4 regions of the Arthrobacter sp. 05L421 genome follow, and region 4 is predicted to be linked to each of the others. Evidence: riboswitches for the same ligand, from Rfam matches in the RefSeq annotation. Region 4 holds a riboswitch; each other region holds the start of a gene.
The links. Region 4 has a riboswitch for thiamine pyrophosphate ahead of thiC (phosphomethylpyrimidine synthase ThiC). Riboswitches for the same ligand answer to the same signal wherever they lie in the genome.
Positions count from the first base shown of each region.

Region 1 (5,258 bases), on a different contig from region 4:
CGGCCTGGACGACGCCCAGGTTCGGGATGAGGGTGGTGAAGGGGTAGTCGGCGATCTTGGGCCGGGCGGCCGACATGGCGGCGATCAGGCTGGATTTGCCGGCGGAGGGGAAGCCGACCAGGGCGATGTCCGCGATGGACTTCAGTTCCAGGACGACGTCGCTGGATTCGCCCTCGATGCCGAGCAGCGCGAAGCCGGGGGCCCGGCGCTTCTGGGAGGACAGGGACGCGTTGCCGAGGCCTCCGATGCCGCCGGCGGCGGCGATGTATTCGTCGCCTTCGGCCACGAGGTCGGCGATGACTTCGCCGGACTTGGACTTCACCACGGTGCCCACGGGCACCGGAAGGATCAAGGTTTCGCCGTTCTTGCCGCCGCGCCAGTCGCCCATGCCGGGGCCGCCGTTGGTGGCGTGCCGGTGGGGCGCGTGGTGGTAGTCGAGCAAGGTGGTGGTCTGGGGGTCGACGCGCAGGATGACGTCGCCGCCGTTGCCGCCGTTGCCGCCGTCGGGACCGCCGAGGGGCTTGAACTTCTCGCGGTGAACGGAGACACAGCCGTGGCCGCCGGTACCGCCGGATACGTGCAGTACTACCCGGTCTACAAAGCTCGCCACGTGGATCTCCTCAGTGCTGTTCCCCGGACCCACAAAGGGGCCCAAGATGATTGTAATGCGGTTAAAACACCGGTGGAGCGGACCTAATGGCCCGCCCCACCGATTTAGAACTTATTGCTACTCTGCAGCTGCAGCAGCCACGATGTTCACAACGCGGCGACCACGGCGGGTGCCGAACTCGACAGCACCGGGGGCCAGTGCGAACAGGGTGTCATCGCCGCCGCGGCCGACGCCGGCGCCCGGGTGGAAGTGGGTGCCACGCTGGCGGACGATGATCTCGCCTGCGGAAACTACCTGGCCACCGAAGCGCTTGACGCCAAGGTACTGGGCGTTGGAGTCACGACCGTTGCGAGTGGAACTCGCGCCTTTTTTATGTGCCATTTGGAATGCCTGCCTTCAAAAATTCTGGGGAATCTGCTGGAACCTGAACGGTAACGAAGAGTTACTTGATACCGGTGATCTTGACCTTGGTCAATTCCTGACGGTGACCCTGGCGCTTCTTGTAACCGGTCTTGTTCTTGAACTTCTGGATGACGATCTTCGGACCACGAAGGTCTTCGAGGATCTCAGCCGTAACCGTTACCTTGGCCAGGTCCGCAGCGGCAGACGTGACTTTGTCACCGTCCACCAGGAGCAGTGCGGGCAACTCAAAGGTGCTGCCGGCTCCACCGGGGACGCGGTTCAGGGTAACGAAGTCTCCAACGGAAACCTTCTCTTGGCGGCCGCCTGCGCGGACAATCGCGTACACCACTGGGGAACTCACTTCTCTCGACGTTTATTACTAGATTTGCGTGCGGAACCTGGAACCAAATTTTATGGACCGGTTCACGCTGTGCCTCAACGCCGGTGGGTTCCCCGGGGGAACCCATGAGCTACCCCCGGAACAAATCCACTTGGAATTCCAAGCAGGCTGTTCACAGGGTCGTAACCCAAGTGTTGGCGTAAGCACCGAAGATCTAGAATACGCTAATTTTGCCTTCGGCCGCAAATGAGGCTGGTTCCGGCGGATAGTCCGTGATAGGCGCCACAACGTCTTGAAGCAAAGATCATGTCAATGTTCTTGACCTTGATCTCGACCGTCTAGATGCTGTGATTCCGCAACGACTTCCGGAACCGTGCCCCACTATCGTACCGGCTGTGCGCGGCAGGTTGTGTCAGGCGTACAGCCGCGGCGCGTCGAAGAAGGCCACTTCGTACCCCGATGACTGGCGGAAAGCCAGTGCCATGGCCTCCCGCTCGCTCCCGGATGCCCGTCTTGCCGCAGTGTCCGTGTACGCGATGGCCTGCCGGGTGGCGGCGGCGAAGTCCTCATCGGCGTACGTCCGCAGCCAGTCGGCGTACGGGTGTGCCACGGAGGCGCCGCCGGCCAGGAACTCTCGGTGCAGGGTGGAACCGACCTCGGCGTAGAGCCAGAAGCACGGCAGGGCTGCCGCCACGAGGACCCCGTAGCTGCCGGACACCGAGGCGGCCAGCAGGTGGTCCACGTAGGACTTCGTCACTGGGCCCAGGGTGGGCGCCGTGGGGCGGGTGCTAAGCCAGGACCGGTGCAGCTCGGACTCGACCTCCAGGCAGGTCTGCGCCGAACGGGCCCAGAACAGCTGTTCGGCCTCGGTGGGGGCGATCGCGGCAGCTCGGGCCAGGACCCGGGAGTAGCCGTTGAGGTAGATGGCGTCCTGGGCGAGGTAGTAGGCGAACTCGTGCTCGGGCAGGGTTCCGTCGGCCAGTCCGCGGATGAAGTCCAGGGCGTAGATGGCGTCAAGATCGCCAGAAGCCCCTTCGCGCAGGGCTGCGGCGAACTCGCCTTCGGCCGGACCGTGTACGTGGCTTGCCTGGCTGACCTGGCCGTGCTGGCCGTTCGCGAGGTGCTGCACGTGGTGGAAGTGGTGGACCGGGCCGTTCCCGGAACCGACGTCCAGGACCGCGGCTTCACGGAGCGCACCCAGCAGCCACGGCTTCACCTCCCGCAACGCCGCTTCCCAGTCCCCCACCCGGGCCTGCACGGTGGCCATGGCCGAGGACAGGGAGCAGCCGGTGCCGTGGCTGTTGCGCGTGGCGATCCGCTCCCCCGGCACCACCACCGTTTCGGTGCCGAGCAGGCCACCGGTGTTGACCAGCGCATCCGGGCAGCCGCCGTCGGCGCCGTTCCCGCCCTGCGCGACGTCGCCGTCATCGCAGTCAGGGCCGGGCCCGTTCCCGGGTTGTCCGCCCTGGAGATGACCGCCCTTGACCAGCACAGTGGTGCCGGTCAGGGCGGCCAGCCGCTTGCCCTGGGCCAGGGCCTCGGCCCAGTCGGCCGCGGCGGGCTCTTTGAGCAGGATAGCGAGTTCGGCCAGGTTCGGCGTGATGAGGTCCGCCAGCGGCAGGAGGGCCTGCAGGGCGGCCTCGGCCGACTCCTGGAGCAGCCGGTCGCCGCTGGTGGCGACCATTACCGGGTCCAGGACGACGACGGCGGGCCGCACCTTCTCCAGCCAGACGCGGACGGCGTGGATCACTGCGGCGTCGCCGAGCATGCCGATCTTGACGGCATCGATGCCGATGTCGTCGCTGATGGCGTCCAGCTGGGCGGTGAGGAACGCGGCCGGGGGCACGTGGACGGCGCGCACGCCCTGGGTATTTTGTGCTGTCAGGGCCGTGATGGCGGCCATGCCGTAGCCGCCGTTGGCTGCGATGCTCTTCAGGTCGGCCTGGATCCCGGCCCCGCCGGACGGGTCGGAGCCGGCGATGGCGAGCACGCGGGGAATGCGCAGCGGCGCGGACGGGGACGGCGGTGAGGACTGGGGGAGCAGAAACTCGCTGGGCGGAAACTCGGACGGATTCGATCTCGCGGACAAGTCAGACATCCCTTCGCCGGTGCTAACCGGACAGGTTCAACGGGTCTGGATCTCAGCCGGCCCGATGCGCGGCACCCCGTGTCAGTGTCCCAGCCTAGCCGTTGCCGCCGGGCTGGCCCGTTAACGCAGCAGCGGGCCCGGGCCGGAGCGGACGTATGTTACGCCCGCTCGGGCCCGGGCCCGCAGCCCGACCGGTCGAAGTGACCGGCCGGGGAAGCGATGAGTCGCGGAGGACTAGAGCTCCGACGCCGGTACGCCGACGCCGAGGATGATCGGCTCGTTACCGGCCGGGACGGAGGCCGGCCTGGCCGCTGCGGGTGCCTTGGCCTCGTGAACAGATCCTGCCGCTGCAGGCCGTGTGGCCTCGCGGTGCTCCACGGAGGTCTCGTTCGCAGCGCCCTGGGCGCGGCTGGCGCTCCGGTTGCGGCGCCCGCGACGGCCACGGGTGGTGGTGTCCGCTGCCCGTGAAGCCGGAGCCTCCGCAGCGCGCACGGTTGCGGGCGCCTCGGGTGCTTCGGTGGCCGGGGCCTGCAACTCGTCCTGCCTAGCGGCCTGCTTGCCGGCCTCGGCGTCGCCCAGGTTGGCGAAGGCCTCGGTCAGCAGGTCCAGGGTCAGGGCCGGTTCCGGCGCGTCCTCGGCGTGCTCGACGAAGGGCAGGGCCACCTGTTCGCCGCCGAACGTCAGCACGGTCGCGGGGCGTCCGGCTGCCTCTTCCGCGGCAGCAAGCTGTGTGACGGCGTCGACGGCGGCCTGGCGGGCCCCGGCGTCGCTGGCAGCGGCTGCCTCACCGTCGTGCAGATGCGCGGCGTGCGCAGCGGCGGCGATGTTCGCCAGAGCGGCACGGGTGGCTTCAGCCTTGGCGTGGCGTTCGGCCTCGGTGGGCTCGGCGTGGACGGCGGCGGGCGTGGCCGGAGCGGTCTCCGGGCCCTGGGCTCCCCTGCCGCGGCGACGGCTCTTGCGCTCCGTACGGGCAACCGGCTGAGCCTCGGTGCGCGGCACGTAGTGCTCCGCGGCAACCGTGTTGGCGCGGCGGTGTTCCACGGGCTCGTCGTGCGTGACGATGCCGCGGCCCGCGCAGGTTTCGCACTGTTCGCCAAAGACCTCCAGCAGCCCGGTGCCCATCCGCTTGCGGGTCATCTGCACGAGGCCCAGCGAGGTCACCTCGGCCACCTGGTGCTTGGTCCGGTCCCGGCCCAGGCACTCCACCATGCGGCGCAGCACGAGGTCGCGGTTGGATTCGAGCACCATGTCGATGAAGTCGATCACGATGATGCCGCCAATGTCGCGCAGGCGCAGCTGCCGGACCACTTCCTCGGCGGCTTCCAGGTTGTTCTTGGTGACGGTTTCCTCGAGGTTGCCGCCGGAGCCGGTGAACTTGCCGGTGTTGACGTCCACCACGGTCATGGCTTCGGTGCGGTCGATCACGAGGGAGCCGCCGGAGGGCAGGAAGACCTTCCGGTCCAGGGCCTTGTGGATCTGCTCGTCGATGCGCCAGGCAGCGAAGATGTCCGTATCCTTGGTCCACTTCTCGAGCCGGCCCACGAGGTCCGGTGCCACGTAGGTGACGTAGGCCTCGATGGTGTCCCAGGCTTCCTCGCCGGAGACGATCAGCTTGGAGAAGTCCTCGTTGAAGACGTCGCGGACCACCTTGATGGTCAGGTCAGGTTCGCCGTAGAGCAGCTCGGGAGCGAGGATCTTGGTGGACGTCGACTGGCTCTCGATGCCCTCCCACTGTGCGCGGAGGCGGTTGATGTCGTGCGTCAGCTCTTCCTCGGAGGCACCCTCGGCCGCGGTGCGGACAATGACGCCCGCGTCCT
Region 1 covers NZ_JBFTOC010000015.1:39,748-45,005, reverse strand. The annotation lists gene obgE (GTPase ObgE) at 1-610, opposite strand, end outside; gene rpmA (50S ribosomal protein L27) at 728-991, opposite strand; gene rplU (50S ribosomal protein L21) at 1,053-1,361, opposite strand; gene AC1DKQ_RS16340 (bifunctional hydroxymethylpyrimidine kinase/phosphomethylpyrimidine kinase) at 1,765-3,450, opposite strand; TPP riboswitch at 3,433-3,530, opposite strand; gene AC1DKQ_RS16335 (Rne/Rng family ribonuclease) at 3,676-5,258, opposite strand, start outside.
Region 1: linked by a shared signal. The riboswitch ahead of AC1DKQ_RS16340 (bifunctional hydroxymethylpyrimidine kinase/phosphomethylpyrimidine kinase) and the one ahead of thiC (phosphomethylpyrimidine synthase ThiC) in region 4 are both predicted to bind thiamine pyrophosphate.

Region 2 (5,258 bases), on a different contig from region 4:
CTGCCACAGCAGCGCCAAGGTCAGGCCGGCCAGCGGCAGGAGCAGCAGCTCGAAGGCCAGCGCCACCGACGCCGAGACCCAGTCAATGGACAGCGCCAGGACCATGGTGATCAGGGTGACCGCCGTGAACTTGGCGAGCGGGTTGGCGCGGGTCAGCAGCGCATGGTTGCCGCGCAGGCTCAGTGCGTCCCTCATGGCGTGGCCCCTTCCGGCAGCTCAAGTTCCGGGCCCGGAACGGCGGCGGTTTCTCGCGGCCGGAGGCGGAGTTCGGTGCCGCCGAGGACGGCGCTGAATTCGGCGTCGTGCGTCACAGAGACGACGGCGGTGCCGGCGTCGAGGAGCTCGGACAGGAACGACGCGAGTTCGGCCCAGGTGTTGGCATCCTGGCCGAAGGTGGGTTCGTCCAGAACCAGCACCTGCGGGTGCGCCGCCAGCACCGTGGCTACCGAAAGGCGGCGCTTCTCGCCGCCGGAGAGCGTGTAGGGGTTGGCGTCCACGAGATCTGTCAGCCGCAGCCGCTCCAGCAGCTCATCCACGCGGTCTTCGCCGTAGCCGAGGTGGCGGGGGCCGAACATGAGCTCGTCCAGGACCCTGCCCGTGACGAACTGGTGCTCGGGTTCCTGGAACACGGTGCCTATTCTGGCGATCAGCTGCTGGGGCTTCCACCGGTATGGATCGGTTCCGGCGCCGCTGCTGAATCGACCAATGGAGTGGCCAGCAGAGTGACCGCCGGAGTGGCCACCCGCGCCCCCAGCGAGCTCCGGAGCGGCCGAGACCGTCCCGGCAACGGGTCGCAGGAGACCGGCCAGCGTCAGCGCGAGGGTGGACTTCCCCGCGCCGTTCGGTCCGGTGATGGTCAAGGCCTCGCCGGCGCGGACCTGGACCGAAACCCCGGTCTGGACCGGACGCGGCGCGATCGTGCGGAAGCCGTCGCGCAGCCCGGCGCGCCGCGGCCGCTCGCGGGACACCGCGAGCCCGTCGGCCGCGAGCAGGAGCTGCCCGGCGTTACGCGCCGGCAGCCGCGTCCGGGTCGCCGGGACGTAGCCCGGCACCCAGACGCCCGCACCAATGAGCATGTCCCGCGCCTCGGCCAGGACCTGGTCCGGCGGCCCGTCAATGAGTACGGCGGAGTTCAATACCGCGGAGTCCGGGGCGGACCCGGGCTGCAGCACCACAATCCTGTCCACCAGGTCTTTCCAGATCCCCACCCGGTGCTCCACGACCACCAGGGTGGCGCCGGTCTTGTCCAGGCAGCGGCCCACGGCATCCCGGACCTCCAGGACGCCGGCCGGGTCGAGGTTGGCGGTCGGCTCGTCGAGCAGCAGCAGCCCCGGCCGCATCGCGAGGATCCCGGCGAGCGCCAGCCGCTGCTTTTGTCCGCCGGAGAGGGCCGCGGTTGGGTGGTCCAGCGGCAGCCCGCCCAGCCCGACGTCGTCGAGCGCCTCGCGCACGCGCGGCCAGATCTCTGGCGCCGGGACCGCGAGGTTCTCCGCCCCGAAGGCGACGTCGTCGCCGACGCGGGAAAGCACCACCTGGGTTTCCGGGTCCTGCTGCACAAGCCCGGCGCGGCCGCGCTGCGCCCGTGGCGGGGCACCGTCGATCAGCAGGCTTCCGGTCTCGTCGGCGTCGCCAGAGTCGCCCGCTAACCCCGAGGCGCCGGCCGCGCCGTCGCCCAGCACGCCAGCCAGGGCGTGGAGCAGGGTCGATTTGCCGGCGCCAGAGGGCCCCAGCAGAAGCACGCGCTCCCCCGGCCGGATGTCCAGGTCAAGGCCGCTGACCGCGGGTCGGGGCCGTCCGGCATGCCGCCAGCCCCAGCCGCGGGCTGTGACGGCGGCCGGCCGGACGCCTGGTGAAGATCTCATGGGTTCCCTGCAGAATTTAGGATGGGAGGGATCAGGAGAACACGGGTTCCGTGGCAGCCTTGCGGGAGGCAAAGGAGCCCAGCACTCCGGTCTTGGCCAGGCCGCGGGTGGCGAGCCAGGCCAGTCCGCCGGCAATGATTGCGCCCGAGATTGTGGTGAAAACGATGTAGGCGAGCTTGTCCCCGGCTGCGTAGGCGATGTTCCAGCCCCACGGCAGGAAGGAATCGTTCAGGCCGCAGAAGAGGCCCGCGCCGGCTCCGGCGAGCAGGGACACCGGCAGGTTGAACTTCTTGTAGAGGAAGGCCGCGAAGACCAGTTCCGCGCCGAGGCCCTGCAGGATCCCGGAGATCAGTACGGTGGTGCCATACTGCGAACCCATGATGAGCTCGCCCGTGGCCGCGACGGTTTCACAAAAGAGTGCGGCACCCGGTTTGCGGATGATGAGCATGCCCAGCACCGCCGGGATCATCCAGCCGCCGGCGTACAGTCCGCTCAGCGGCGGGTAGAGCGCGTTGACCGGGGCGGAAATCAGGTTCGCGCCCTGGGACCAGGCCCAGAAAATGACGCCGCCGGCAACGGCGATCAACGCGGCCACCACGATGTCCACCACCCGCCAGCTGTAGTCGCGCCGGGCGGATGAACGGCTGGCGGAACCATGCTGTGCTGAAATATCTGTCATGTCGTCCTCCTGAGGAACAGGAGGGGAGGGTGCTCCGGCTGGCCTCGGCTTCCGCCGCCCTCCGCGCACCCTGAGAACTCGACTCCCTTGCGCCGGTACTAACCGGATCAGGTTCGAGGGTCTGCGGCTGTCCGCACTCTCAGCGCCCACCAACGGTTTCCCCGGATATTTCCGGCGATGCCCGGCGGCGGCGCTCCCCTGTCGTAAATTATTTCGCCCTTGTGGGCTGGCTCAGTTTACACCCGGACGGCCGGGTTTTCAGTGGTGTGCCGTCACAATCGGGGGCCGGAAAGGGCCGGCCACCGCGGCCGGGAAAAGCTGCTTGATAGAGTCGACGTGTCGGACACCCGGACCCGCCAGCGGGCGGCCGCGTCACCTACGGGAAGCTGGATTATTTTGCCGCAGACACCAGCCACACACGATCCCTCCGGGGAATACGACCCTGACTCGAGCGAGCCGCAGCCGCCGGGGTCACTGGCGGCGCTCATCGGCCGCGTGCTGGCCGAGATGGATGCGCTCCAGTTCGCCGCGTTCAGCAAGGACGATGCCCTGGACCTCGGCCTCCTCCTGGTCGAGCTGGGCAGGCAACGCTCGCTGCCCATCGCCGTCGACATCACCAAAGGCGAGCAGGTGCTCTTCCATGCCGCACTGGACGGCGCCACGCCGGACAACGAGCGCTGGATCAACGCCAAGAAGCGCACCGCACTGCGGTACGAGGTCCCGTCGCTGCTGGTGGGCCTCCGGGCCCGGGCTGCCGGCGGAAGGATCGAGGACAACGCCTGGTGGGATCAGACGGAGTTCGCCGCCCACGGCGGAGCGTTCCCGATCTACGTGCGCGGCACGGGCGCCGTCGCCGTCGTCACGGTCTCCGGCCTGCCTCAGAAGGCGGACCACGACCTCGTGGTCGAGGCCCTGCGGATGGTCCTGACACCGGAACGCTAGGCTAGGGGAAAGCCGTTCCCGTCCCAAGGAGACCGAAGAATGAACATCGTCATCAAGCTGCTCGGCACCGGCATCAGCCTCTTGGCCGGCTTTGCCGGCACCAAGCTGGTGGACACCATCTGGGAAAAGTCCACGGGCAACAAGCCGCCCACGGGCCACGAGGACGACGTCCCCACCACGCTGCGCTCCGCCCTGACCTTCGCCCTGATCTCCGCATCGGTCAGCGCCATCATCCAGGTGCTCGCCAACCGCGGCACCCAGCGCGCGATCACCCGCTTCGCCAAGACCCAGGACGTCGTCTGACCTGACTCGGCTAGCCGCGGCACCGGCCGCGGCATGGCCGACGACGCTGGCCGCCGCGCCCCGCACGGGCTCAGCGGCCAGCGTCGTCGTCGTCCACTGCGTGGTTGGCTGCCTGCTGCGCGGCTTTCTGGGCGGCTTTCTGGGCAGCTTTCTGGACTACGGCCCCAAGCTCGTCGGAGCTCAGCAGCTCCGGATGCAGGTGCTTGGTCCGGTAGCCGGCCCGGCCCACCATGTGGGCGGACACGGGAACGGTGAGCAGTTGGAAGAGCCAGGCAACCATCAGGACGGGCCACACCCACCAGGTGCGCATCTGCAGGCCAAGGGCCGCCAGCAGCAGGAACAAGCCCAGGACCTGCGGCTTGGTGGCGGCGTGCATCCTGCTCATGAGGTCCGGGAACCGCAACAGCCCGATCGCGGCGCCGAGGGACATGAGCGCGCCGACCACCATGAACACGGCGGAGAGGGCATCGATCACTGTTTCAGGATTCACGGATGCCCTCCCTCCTCTCGGCCACGAAGCGGGCCACGGTGACCGAGCCGACGAAGCCGATGAGGGAAATCGCAACGAGCAGCATCAGGTTGTTGAGGTGCCGGTTGACGGCCATGTCGATGCACAGGGCCGCCCCGAAAATGGCCAGCAGCACGTCGGCGGCGAGCACCCGGTCCAGCAGCGAGGGGCCCCGTCCGATCCGGATGATCGCCCCCGCGGCGGCCAGGGAAAGTACGACGGCGGTCACCGTCAGGACGGTCTGCATCATGCGGGGATCTCCTGTGTCAGGGCGGACAGTTCGTCTTTGGTCCCCATGATCCTGATCAGCCCGGCCTCGGTGTTCCGGACCTCTTTGCGCAGCTTGGCCGCGTCCTGGGCATTGCGGACGTTGATGCCGTGGATGTAGAGCGTGGACGTTGACCTGTCCACCTCCACCACGAGGGATCCCGGAATCAGCGAAAGCACATGCCCGGTGGCCGTGACCAACAGGTCGGAGTGGCTCCGGAGCGGCACGGCGACGATGGCGCTGACCACGTTGGGGCCGCGGACCACGGCGAGGTACAGGACCTGGAGGCTGGCCGCGACCACCTTTCCGAGGAAAATGAGGGCGAAGGGCACGGCTCGGAGGACGTTGAAGCGGCCGCCGAGCTCCACCGGGGGCAGATAGAAGATACGCGCCACGAGCACGGCGATGAGGGCCCCGAAAAGGAGATTGCCCGGGCTGAAGTTCTGCCACAGCGCTCCCCAGACAAAAACAAGCCACACCAGCAGCGGCAGTTCCTGGCGCAGCGAGATCCTTTTCCGGTTCATTTGCCGCCGCCCTGCTGCTGGGTCTGCCCGGGCTGAACCGCCGCAGGCACGGGCGGCACCGGCGCGTCCTCGCCCAGCACAGCCTGGATGTACGGGGACCTGTCCAGCATTTCCTCGGCGGACTGGTCGGCCACCCTGAACAGCGGCCCGGCGAAAACCGTCAGGGCCACGC
Region 2 covers NZ_JBFTOC010000005.1:132,759-138,016, forward strand. The annotation lists gene AC1DKQ_RS08700 (energy-coupling factor transporter transmembrane component T family protein) at 1-195, opposite strand, end outside; gene AC1DKQ_RS08705 (ABC transporter ATP-binding protein) at 192-1,862, opposite strand; gene AC1DKQ_RS08710 (ECF transporter S component) at 1,894-2,541, opposite strand; TPP riboswitch at 2,608-2,751, opposite strand; gene AC1DKQ_RS08715 (heme-degrading domain-containing protein) at 2,938-3,483, shown strand; gene AC1DKQ_RS08720 (DUF4235 domain-containing protein) at 3,523-3,786, shown strand; gene mnhG (monovalent cation/H(+) antiporter subunit G) at 3,857-4,276, opposite strand; gene AC1DKQ_RS08730 (MrpF/PhaF family protein) at 4,266-4,544, opposite strand; gene AC1DKQ_RS08735 (Na+/H+ antiporter subunit E) at 4,541-5,086, opposite strand; gene AC1DKQ_RS08740 (Na+/H+ antiporter subunit D) at 5,083-5,258, opposite strand, start outside.
Region 2: linked by a shared signal. The riboswitch ahead of AC1DKQ_RS08710 (ECF transporter S component) and the one ahead of thiC (phosphomethylpyrimidine synthase ThiC) in region 4 are both predicted to bind thiamine pyrophosphate.

Region 3 (5,258 bases), on a different contig from region 4:
ACCAGCGGGTGTATCTCAAGATCGCGTAGGGGCGGGCTTGTTGAATTCGAAAATCATGGAAATCAACGACCGGGCATCCATTTCTACCTCTCCAGTCTAGCTGTACAAGGCACGGATCCTCGACTGGACCCGTGATCGCGCCGCGGAGTGGTGCCGGCCGCGGACCGATAGCGGGCCTGAAGCGGACCGTCAGCCCACGAGCTCCAGCTCGATTTCGCGGGTGGCGATGTCCGCTGACAGCACCCGGACCCGGACTTGAGTGCCCGGTTCCAGTTCGCCCGGGCATCGTGCGGTCACGGCGGGCTCGGCGATCTGGACGATCCCGGAGGGACCATTCCCGTTGCCGTTGGCTTTGCCGCCGTTCCCGTTCCCATTCCCGTTGACGCTGACCGCTGTGTTGCCGTTCGCGCTCTTCGCCGGTTTGGGGCCGGAGATGACGACGGCGTCGAATTCCTGGCCGACGTGGTTGACCAGCAGCGCCGCCTCCACGGTGTCCAGCGAGAGCCGCTCCAGCTTCGCGGCGAGCTGGTCCGAGGTGCCCATGATGGCCGGCAGGGACGGCAGGGCCTCCCGGGCCCAGGCCGGAACTTCGGTGCCGTTGCTCAGGGCCTCGCAGATCACCAGCACGAAACGGTCGACCAGCCGCCGCAGCGGCGCCGTGGAATGGGCGTAGGCCGCGCCGATGGCGGACTGGACGGCGGCTCCCGGCACGTTGCCGTCGAAGTGCGTGTACCCGGCACCGCGGAAAAGCATCCCGGCCGAATGCACAATGGCCAGCTGCCGGGGGTCCATGGGGTCCAGGGTCCGGAGGTACTCGCCGTAGCGCATTTCCCCATCCCAGGGCTTGCCGAGGGCCTGGGTCTGGCGGTGGAAGTGCCGCAGCGACGCCTCATCCGGGGCGGGCATGGTGCGCAGGATGCCCACCTTGCCCCGGAGCATGAGAGCGGCGGCGGCCATCCCGGTCATGAGTGAAATCTGGGCGTTCCAGTCCTCGACCGGCAGCGGCGGGGCGGCCACGATCCGGTAGCCGCCGTCGGGCAGCTGCTGGATCTCCTGTTCGGGCATATTCAGGCTCGCGCCGCCGCGCAGGCGTTCCTGCTCCACCCGCTTGATGCCCACCTCTTTGAGCAACTGCAGTACCGGGGACGCGGTGCCGGCGTCGAGCTCGGCCTGGACGCCCTTGTAGTTGAGCTTGGCCCGGCTGCGGACCTGCGCCCGGCGCACGAGGACCGCGGTCACCTCTGCGGCGGCGTCGAGCTCGAACTCCCAGACGAACGCCGCGCACAACTGCCCGGCGAGCAGGCTGCCGGCGGCCTCGCTGATGATCTCCGGGTGCAGCGGAATCCGGCCGTCCGGGGTGTAGAAGGTCTGGCCGCGGCGCCGGGTCTCGGCGTCGAGCGCCCCGCCCGGGGCGACAAAGGAGGGGACATCGGCGATGGCGTAGAACACCTTGTAGCCCCCGTTGCTCCGTTCGATGAACAGGGCCTGATCGAGGTCGGTGGACGATGCCGGATCAATGGTCACGAACTCGACGTGCGTCAGGTCCAGGTCCGGCAGCTTGTGCTCGGCCACCGCTGCTTCCGCGTCGCGCAGCACGCCCTCGGGGAACGGACCGGGCAGTTCCAGCGTGGTGCGCAACGCCTTGAGAGCCTCGGCAAGCTGGTTCTGCTGCTCGTGGACACTGGGGGTCAGGCGATGATGTGACACGAAAATCAGGGTAGCCCGATTTCCGCTATTAGTCTTGGATGATGAGCGCAACTGCGGACGATCCTGCCCTCTACAACAGCTTGGTGGCGGATCTGCTGGGGGTCCTGGCGTACGGCGAGCTTTCCGCCTTCGAGCGGCTGTCCTCGAGTGCCCGGTATTCGCCCACGCTGCATGACCGTGCGGTGCTGGGCAGCATGGCGGTGGTCGAGTTCCAGCATTACGAACTGGTCCGCGCCCGGATCGAGCACATGGGCCTGGACACCGAGGCTGTCATGCTGCCGTTCCAGCCGTCGGTGGACCACTTCCACGAGCGCACGCGCCCGGCGGACTGGTATGAGGCGCTCATGAAGGCCTACGTGATCGACACCGTCTCCGCGGACTTTTACCGCGCCGTCGGCCGGTACGTCGACGCCGGGACCCGGGAGCTGATCGGGCAGGTCCGCTCCACCGGCGAGTCCACGGCCGTGCTCCAGGAGCGGCTCAAGGCGGCCCTGGCCGATGATCCCCGGCTGGCGTCGCGCCTGGCGCTGTGGGCCAGGCGCCTGCTGGGCGAGGTCCTGACCCATGCCCAGCGGCTCAGCCTTGAGCACGCGTTCCTCGCCGGGCTCTCGGGCCTGGACGACGCCGGCGCCAGGGAGCTGGTCAGGGGCCTGACGGCCGAACTCGCAGCGAACCACGCCCGCCGGATGGCAGGGCTGGGGCTCGCCGGCTAGGTTCAGTGCAGGCCGGGAACCTGCCTAAGATGCCGCGGCGTCCAGCGCCGCCAGCAGCGCACCTGCGGCGTGGGCCGGATCAGGGGCGTCGGTGACCGCCCGGACCACCACGATCCGCCGGGCGCCGGCCTCGACTACCTGCTCAACGTTGCTGAGGTCGATCCCGCCGATCGCGAACCAGGGCATGACGCCGTCCACCTTGCCGGTTCCCTCAGCGTCCGCCCGGCCGATCGCCTGGGCGGCGTAGCGCACCAGGTCGAGGCCGACGGCGGCGCGTCCCGGTTTGGTGGGCGTCGCCCAGACGGGGCCCACACAGAAGTAGTCGAGCCCTTTGCGGCCGGGCGAGGCAGCAATGGCGGCGTCCACCTGTTTCGGGCTGTGGGTGGACAGGCCGATCACGGCGTCTTTGCCCAGGAAGCCGCGGGCGGCGTCGAGCGAAATGTCCTTCTGGCCGATATGGAACACGGGTGCCCCGGACAAGGACGCGATGTCCGCCCGGTCGTTGACGGCCCACAACCGTCCGTGGCGCTGGGCCGCGGCGTGCAGGACCTCCAGGAGTTCGAGTTCCTCGGCCGCCTCAAGTGTTTTATCGCGCAGCTGGATGATGTCCACACCGCCGGCGAAGGCGGCGTCAACGAAGTCCTCGAAGTCGCCGCGGTCCCTGCGGGCGTCAGTGCACAAGTAGAGGCGGGCGGTGGTGTGGAGGGGGTCCTGGCTCATGGGTCCAGCCTAGTTCCTCTAAACTGGGCGCATACCGCGGGAGCCCGCAGCAGCCAAGTCGCTGCTGCAGGGCTGAGAGGGCGTCAGAGCCGACCGCTTGACCTGATCCGGCTAGTACCGGCGTAGGGAAGGAATTTTTTTATGGGCACACGAGCCGGCCGCGCAGCCGCCGCCGCAAATGACGCCGCCGACGTTGCCGTGATCGGCGGCGGGGTGATTGGCCATGGCATCGCGTTCGAGGCCAGCCGCTCGGGCCGGTCTGTGGTTTTGATCGACGATGCTCCCGGCAGCGGAGCCAGCTGGGCCGCGGCCGGCATGCTGGCCCCCGTCAGCGAGCTGCATTACCAGGAGGAGCAGCTGCTGGAACTGATGCTTGAGTCGTCCCGGCTGTGGCCCGGATTCGCTGCCGGCCTCGACGCCGGCGGCGCGGATTCCCTGGCCGGTACCGGCTACCTGACGACGTCGACCCTCGCGGTCGGGGCCGACGCGGCGGACCGGCGCGCGCTCGCGGACCTGAGGGAGGTCCAGCAGGCCTGCGGCCTCACCGTGGAACCACTGACAGTGCGCGAGGCCCGCAGCCGGGAGCCCCTGCTGAGCCCGGGCATCTCCTGCGCCTTCGACATCCCGGCCGACCACCAGGTGGACCCCCGGCTGCTGCTCACCCGGCTCGCCAGCGTGCTCGGCGCGGAGGGCGGGAGCTTTGTCCGGCGGCGCGCGGCGGGCCTGCTGTGGCAGGACGGCACGGTTGCCGGGGTACGGCTCGCGGGCGGCGGTTCCGTGCGGGCTGCGGAAACGGTAATCGCCAACGGCCTTGGCGCCGCCGGGCTCGAGGACCTGCCCGCCGGGCTGGCGCTGCCGCTGCGGCCTGTCTATGGCGACATCCTCCGGCTTCGCGTGCCCCCGCGTCTGTTGCCGCTGCTCACGGCCACCGTGCGGGGCATGGTGCGCGGGGTCCCGGTGTACATCGTTCCCCGCCAGACCGGCACCGTGGTGATCGGAGCCACCCAGCGTGAGGACGGGCCGTCGGATCCCCATGCGGTTTCTGCCGGCGGCGTCTACCAGCTGCTAAGGGATGCCCAGCAGCTGGTGCCCGCGGTCGCCGAGCTGGAGCTGCTGGAAGCCGCGGCGAGGGCCCGGCCCGGCACGCCGGACAACGCCCCGTTGCTGGGACGGGTCGCCCGCCCGGACGGTGGGGACGTCCCGGGGCTCATCATCGCCACCGGTTTCTTCCGGCACGGCGTCCTGCTGACCCCCGCGGCTGCGGCCGTGTGCCGGCAACTCATGGACGGGACGCCGGACCCGCGCTGGGATGGGTTCCGCCCCGACCGTTTTTCCCGCACCCCGGACACGTCCGGGGACAGCCCCAAGAAGGAAGCAGCATGAACATCAGACTGAACGGAACGGAGCAGAGCGTCGCCGACGGCGCCTCCGTCAGCACTCTCGTCAGCCAGCTCACTGGCCGCAGCATCGGCCCCGACGGCCGGGCTGCCGACGGGGGCAAGCTCGGTGTCGCCGTGGCCCGCAACGCTGAGGTGGTGCCGCGCAGCCAGTGGCACGCCACGGCGCTCGCCGACGGCGACGACGTCGAACTTGTCACGGCAGTCCAGGGAGGATGACCAGCATGATCGAGACAACGTTGGCAGCAACACCAGCCGCACCCGCGGCCGGGGCAGTGGCCGACCCGTTCGTGGTCGACGGCGTGACGCTCGGCTCCCGCCTCATCATGGGCACCGGCGGTGCGCCGAGCCTGGACGGGCTGGGGGCGGCGCTCGTGGCTTCCGGCACCGAGCTGACCACCGTGGCAATGCGCCGCTATTCGCCAGCGGAGACCGGCTCTCTGTTTCAGCTGCTGGAGAATCACCGGATCCGGGTGCTGCCCAACACGGCCGGCTGCTTCACAGCCAGGGACGCCGTTCTCACCGCCGAGCTGGCCCGGGAAGCCCTGGAAACGGACTGGGTCAAGCTCGAAGTCATTGCCGACGAGCACACCTTGCTGCCGGACGCCGTCGAACTCGTAGACGCCACCGAACAGCTCGTGGCGCGCGGCTTCAAGGTCTTCGCCTACACCAACGACGATCCCGTGCTTGCCCTCCGGCTCGAAAACCTCGGCGCGGCGGC
Region 3 covers NZ_JBFTOC010000001.1:185,990-191,247, reverse strand. The annotation lists gene AC1DKQ_RS00815 (RNB domain-containing ribonuclease) at 190-1,707, opposite strand; gene AC1DKQ_RS00810 (ferritin-like fold-containing protein) at 1,749-2,420, shown strand; gene thiE (thiamine phosphate synthase) at 2,445-3,140, opposite strand; TPP riboswitch at 3,167-3,287, shown strand; gene thiO (glycine oxidase ThiO) at 3,282-4,523, shown strand; gene thiS (sulfur carrier protein ThiS) at 4,520-4,756, shown strand; gene AC1DKQ_RS00790 (thiazole synthase) at 4,762-5,258, shown strand, end outside.
Region 3: linked by a shared signal. The riboswitch ahead of thiO (glycine oxidase ThiO) and the one ahead of thiC (phosphomethylpyrimidine synthase ThiC) in region 4 are both predicted to bind thiamine pyrophosphate.

Region 4 (5,258 bases):
AGTCGCTGACCCTGGTGGAACCTGCCTGCCTGTCCTTGACCGCGGAGCTCCCGGCCACCGCCGCGCACCGGGCGCTCATGCAGCCGCTCTTCGACGTCCGGCGCAACCTCAGCGACGACGACTTCCAGCGGGAGTTCATCCGCCGCGCGTTTGCGGCGGATGCGCCGGGGGCCACGACGCCGGAGGCCCTCCGGGCGGCGCGCCGGCTCCGCCTCCAGGCGCCGCCTTGGGAAGCCCCGCTGCAGATCGTGCCTGGCGTGCCGACGCTGGTCCTGACCGGCGGATGGGAGCCGCTGTATGAGGAAATCGCCGGCTACCTGCGCGAGACCGGTGCACTGCACCGCACGGCGCCGGGAGGGCACCGGCCCCAGGATTCAACCGAGGGGGACCGGGCCATCCGCTCGTACATCGCCGAGGTCAGCCGGCGCCAGCACGCCCGGGCATCCTAGGACGCTGTCCTAGGAAGCTGCGGGTCCTCCCATAGCAGGCTCCGGCAGATAGACCTTGCCGCCCGAGGCAATGAACTCCTTGCTCTTCGCCTGCATTCCGGCCGCCATCTGCGCGAGGGCCGCCTGCGAGTCAGCTGAACCGTATTCGTCCCGGATGTCCTGGCTGATCCGCATGGAGCAGAACTTAGGCCCGCACATCGAGCAGAAGTGGGCCGTCTTGGCCGGCTCCGCGGGCAGCGTCTCATCGTGGAAGGCCTCGGCCGTCACCGGGTCCAGGGACAGCGCGAACTGGTCCCGCCAGCGGAACTCAAACCGCGCCTTGGACAGGGCATCGTCGCGTTCGTGGGCGCCGGGGTGGCCCTTGGCGAGGTCGGCGGCGTGGGCCGCGATCTTGTAGGTGATCACGCCCGTTTTCACGTCGTCCTTGTTCGGCAGCCCGAGGTGCTCCTTGGGCGTGACGTAGCAGAGCATGGCAGTGCCGTAGCGGGCAATCTCCGTCGCGCCGATCGCCGAGGTGATGTGGTCATACCCGGGTGCGATGTCGGTGACCAGCGGCCCGAGCGTGTAGAACGGAGCGCCCTTGCAGAGTTCCTGCTGGCGCTCCACGTTTTCCCGGACCAGGTGGAAAGGCACGTGCCCGGGACCCTCCACCATGACCTGCACATCGAACTCCCAGGCACGCTGCGTGAGCTCGGCCAGGGTGTCCAGCTCGGCGAACTGCGCCGCGTCGTTGGCATCCGCCGTCGCGCCGGGCCGCAGCCCGTCACCCAGGGAAAACGCGACGTCGTACTTCGCGAAAATCTCGCACAGCTCGTCGAAGTGGGTGTAGAGGAAGTTCTCCTGGTGGTGCGCCAGGCACCAGCCGGCCATGATCGCTCCGCCGCGGGACACGATGCCGGTGACCCGGTTGGCCGTCAGGGGCACATAGCGCAGCAGCACCCCCGCGTGGATGGTCATGTAGTCCACGCCCTGCTCGCACTGCTCGATCACTGTGTCCCGGAAGATCTCCCAGGTCAGGGCGTTCGCCTCGCCGTTGACTTTCTCCAGCGCCTGGTAGATGGGGACCGTGCCAATGGGGACGGGGGAGTTGCGGATGAGCCACTCGCGCGTCGTGTGGATATCGTCCCCGGTGGAGAGGTCCATCACGGTGTCCGCGCCCCATTGCGTGGCCCACTGGAGTTTGTCGACTTCCTCGGCGATGGAGCTGGTCACGGCGGAGTTGCCGATATTGGCGTTGATTTTCACCAGGAACGCCTTGCCGATGATCATCGGCTCGGATTCGGGGTGGTTGACGTTGTTGGGAATGATCGCCCGGCCCGCGGCCACCTCGCTGCGCACCAACTCCACGTCGCAGTTCTCACGCAGCGCGACGAACCGCATTTCCTGGGTGATGACGCCGTCCCGGGCGTAGCGCATCTGCGTGACGGTCCGGCCCTCAACCCCGCGGCGCGGCACCGGGCGTCCGCCCCGCCACTCGGCCGATGCCGCGCCCCGGCGTAGCGCCGACTTGCCGTCGTCGAGCAGCTCCCGTTCCCGGCCGGCGTAGGTTTCGGTGTCAGCCCTGGCCTCGATCCAGGGCGCACGGAACGGCTCCAGCCCGCGGACCGGATCGCTGCCCGGGCCGGCCGTGCGGTAGACCCGGAACGGTGCGTTTCTGACGCCGCCCGGCGAGGGTTCCAGGGCGATCTCGGTCACTGGAACGCGGATGCCATGGTCCAGGTCCGTGGTGAAGGCCAGCGAGTGGGACTTCATCGACTGCGTGGCGGCTGCAGATTCGTTGTGGACTGACTCATTTTGGACAGGGCTGTGCTGTGTCAATTGGGTATTCACGAAAATACTCACTTCCTTCGCCGGCATTACCCGGACAGGTTCAACGGTCGCAGGCTGCGTCAGCCCGATCTCAGCCCCTGCAAGGGCACCCGTGTGGTCGTAGACGAAGCTACCACGCGCTTCCGGATGGCTGTCGAGTGTGACGCGTGCGACGGGCCGCGGTGTTAGCGTGGCATTGTGACTCTGCCTTGGGCCGTGCCCCGCATCAGAACGGCGACGCCGGAAGACATGCCGGCCCTGCCGGTTCTCGAGGCCGCAGCAGACCGCGTCCTCGAAGCGGAGCTGGGGAACCAGTCGCTCCCGGTCCCGGAGTTAACGACGCCGGTTGAGCCGCTCTTCATACTCGTCACCGGAGCCCCGCCCGTGGGGTTTGCCCGCGTTGACGATGTCGGCGGCCACGCCCATCTGGAGCAACTCTCGGTGCACCCCGACTTTGGCGGTCGGGGCATCGGACGGTCCTTGGTGGAGGCGGCCCTCGGTGCGGCCCGGGGCCGTGGCTATATGTCGATGACGCTTTGCGCCTTCGCGGACGTTCCGTTCAATGCGCCGTTTTATGCGAGCTGCGGTTTCGAGGAGTACCCCCAACCCGGGCAGGCGTTGGCTGCCCTGCGGATCCGCGAAGCGCAGTTGGGGCTGGATGATCTGGGACGGCGGATCGTCATGCGGAATAGGCTTTAGCCCATGACCGCAATCATCGAGTTCAGCGGCCCCATCCTCACGGCGGCGGACCGGGAACGCCGCGGTCTCTGGTCGGTGGACGGCCTGCTGACCTTCCGCCGTCCGGCCGCCGCGCCGGACCTCGTGCTGGACGGCTGGGTCATTCCCGGCCTCGTGGACGCGCACTGCCATATCGGACTGGGCCCGGGCGGTGACGTTTCCGAGGCCACCGCGGAATCCCAGGCCCTGGCGGACCGCGGCGCCGGGACGCTGCTGGTCCGCGACGCCGGCGCGGTCCACGACACCCGCTGGCTCCAACAGCGCGCTGACCTTCCCCGGATCATCCGCGCCGGCCGGCACCTCGCCAGGACCAGGCGCTACCTGCCGGGCCTGGCCATCGAGGTCGAACCCGATGATCTCGTCGAGGCCGTGCGCAAGCAGGCCCGCGCCGGCGACGGCTGGGTCAAGCTCGTGGGGGACTGGATCGACCGCGACGCCGGCGACCTCGCCGCCAGCTTTCCCGCCCGAACGGTCAAGGACGCCGTCCAGGCCGCCCACGACGAAGGGGCCCGCGTCACCGCCCACTGCTTCGCCGAAGACACCCTGGATGACATGCTCGACGCCGGGATCGACTGCATCGAGCACGCCACCGGTTTGCTGCCCCGGCACCTGCCGCGCTTCCTCGATCAGGGTGTCCCGATTGTGCCCACCCTGATCAACATCGCCACGTTCCCGGACATTGCCGCCCGGGCCGAGGCCAAGTTCCCCCGTTACGCCGCCGACATGCGCTCGCTGTGGGAGCGGCGGGCGGATCGGGTGCTCGAAGCCTACGAGGCGGGGGTGGCCATCTTTGCCGGCACCGACGCCGGCAGCGTGATCAGCCACGGCCGGATCGTGGACGAAGTCCAGGCCCTGCACGCCGCAGGCCTTCCCGCCTCAGCCGCACTCGACGCCGCATGCTGGTCCGCGCGGACATGGCTCGGCGCGGATTCCATCGGTGAAGGGGCGAGTGCGGACGTCCTGGTCACTGCCGAGGATCCGCGGAGCCAGCCGGCCACGCTCCGCCGGCTCAGGCACATCGTGTTGCGCGGGCTCCCGGTGAACCGGGAACCAGCCCGGCCATTAGGAATAAATTGAAGCTTCAAGTAATTTACTTCTATGCAGGGTCACCGAAATCCGGTGGCTACAGAACCCACGGAGCGTTTCAATGACCGCAGAAGCCAGCACGCAGGACCTCCTTCCTGCCGAACTCACCATGGGCACTGTGATGCTCAAGGTCGGCGACATGAAGCTCATGACCGACTACTACCAGCGCGCCCTCGGCCTGGAGACTGTGGCCGAACAGGACGGCGGGCTCTACCTCGGGCGCCAGCAGAAGCCGCTGGTCCATCTGGCACCCGCACCTGGCCTGAATCTTCCGTCTCGCGGCGAGGCCGGTCTCTTCCATACCGCACTCCTCTTCGAGGACCAGCACTCGCTGGCGGCCACCATTGCCAGCGCGGCTCAGTACGAGCCGCAGTCCTTCACAGGCAGTGCGGACCACCTCGTCAGCGAGGCCTTCTACTTCAACGACCCCGAAGGCAACGGCATCGAGCTGTACTGGGACCGGCCGCGGGAGGCCTGGTCCTGGGAGGGCAAGAACGTCGTCATGGACAGCCTCGCCCTGCCGCCGCAGCGCTACCTGCAGCAGTACCTGACCGAGGAGTCCGTGACCGGCCAGCGCCAGGCCGCCGCCGGCGTCGGGCACGTCCACCTCCAGGTGGGCGACGTCCAGTCGGCGCATGAGTTCTACGTCGGCACGCTGGGCTTCGAGAAGACCGCGGGCTGGCACGGCCAGGCGCTGTTCGTCTCGGCCGGCGGCTACCACCACCACATGGCCATGAACGTCTGGAACAGCCGCGGCGCGGGCCCCCGGCGCGACACGCTGGGCCTTGGTGAGGTCCTCATCGAAGTGCCGTCCGGTGACGACGTCGCCGCCCTGGCCGACCGGCTCAAGGTCGCCGGCATCGACTCGCACCACACTGGCGCCGAGCTGCGCTTCGAGGACCCGTGGCGCAACCGGATCCGCGTCGCGGTTCGCTAAAGCCCGAGCCTTGAGGGGCATGCCCAGCGCAGTGGGTCAGCAGTGGACATGGCTCCTATATGTCCATTGGTCGCGGCCAGCGGAGGGCATGCCCGCGGGAGGTAGCACGGGATTGCCGGGTCAGAGGTGGGCATGTCCGTATGTGGCTGGCAGGGCCGCGGGACATGTCCATTTGCCGCGCCCGGGAGTGGACATAGCGTCTTTATGTCCACTGGTCGCGGCCGGCGGAGGGCATGCCC
Region 4 covers NZ_JBFTOC010000014.1:79,813-85,070, forward strand. The annotation lists gene AC1DKQ_RS16010 (alpha/beta fold hydrolase) at 1-449, shown strand, start outside; gene thiC (phosphomethylpyrimidine synthase ThiC) at 459-2,279, opposite strand; TPP riboswitch at 2,275-2,382, opposite strand; gene AC1DKQ_RS16020 (GNAT family N-acetyltransferase) at 2,457-2,957, shown strand; gene AC1DKQ_RS16025 (amidohydrolase family protein) at 2,961-4,073, shown strand; gene AC1DKQ_RS16030 (VOC family protein) at 4,144-5,019, shown strand.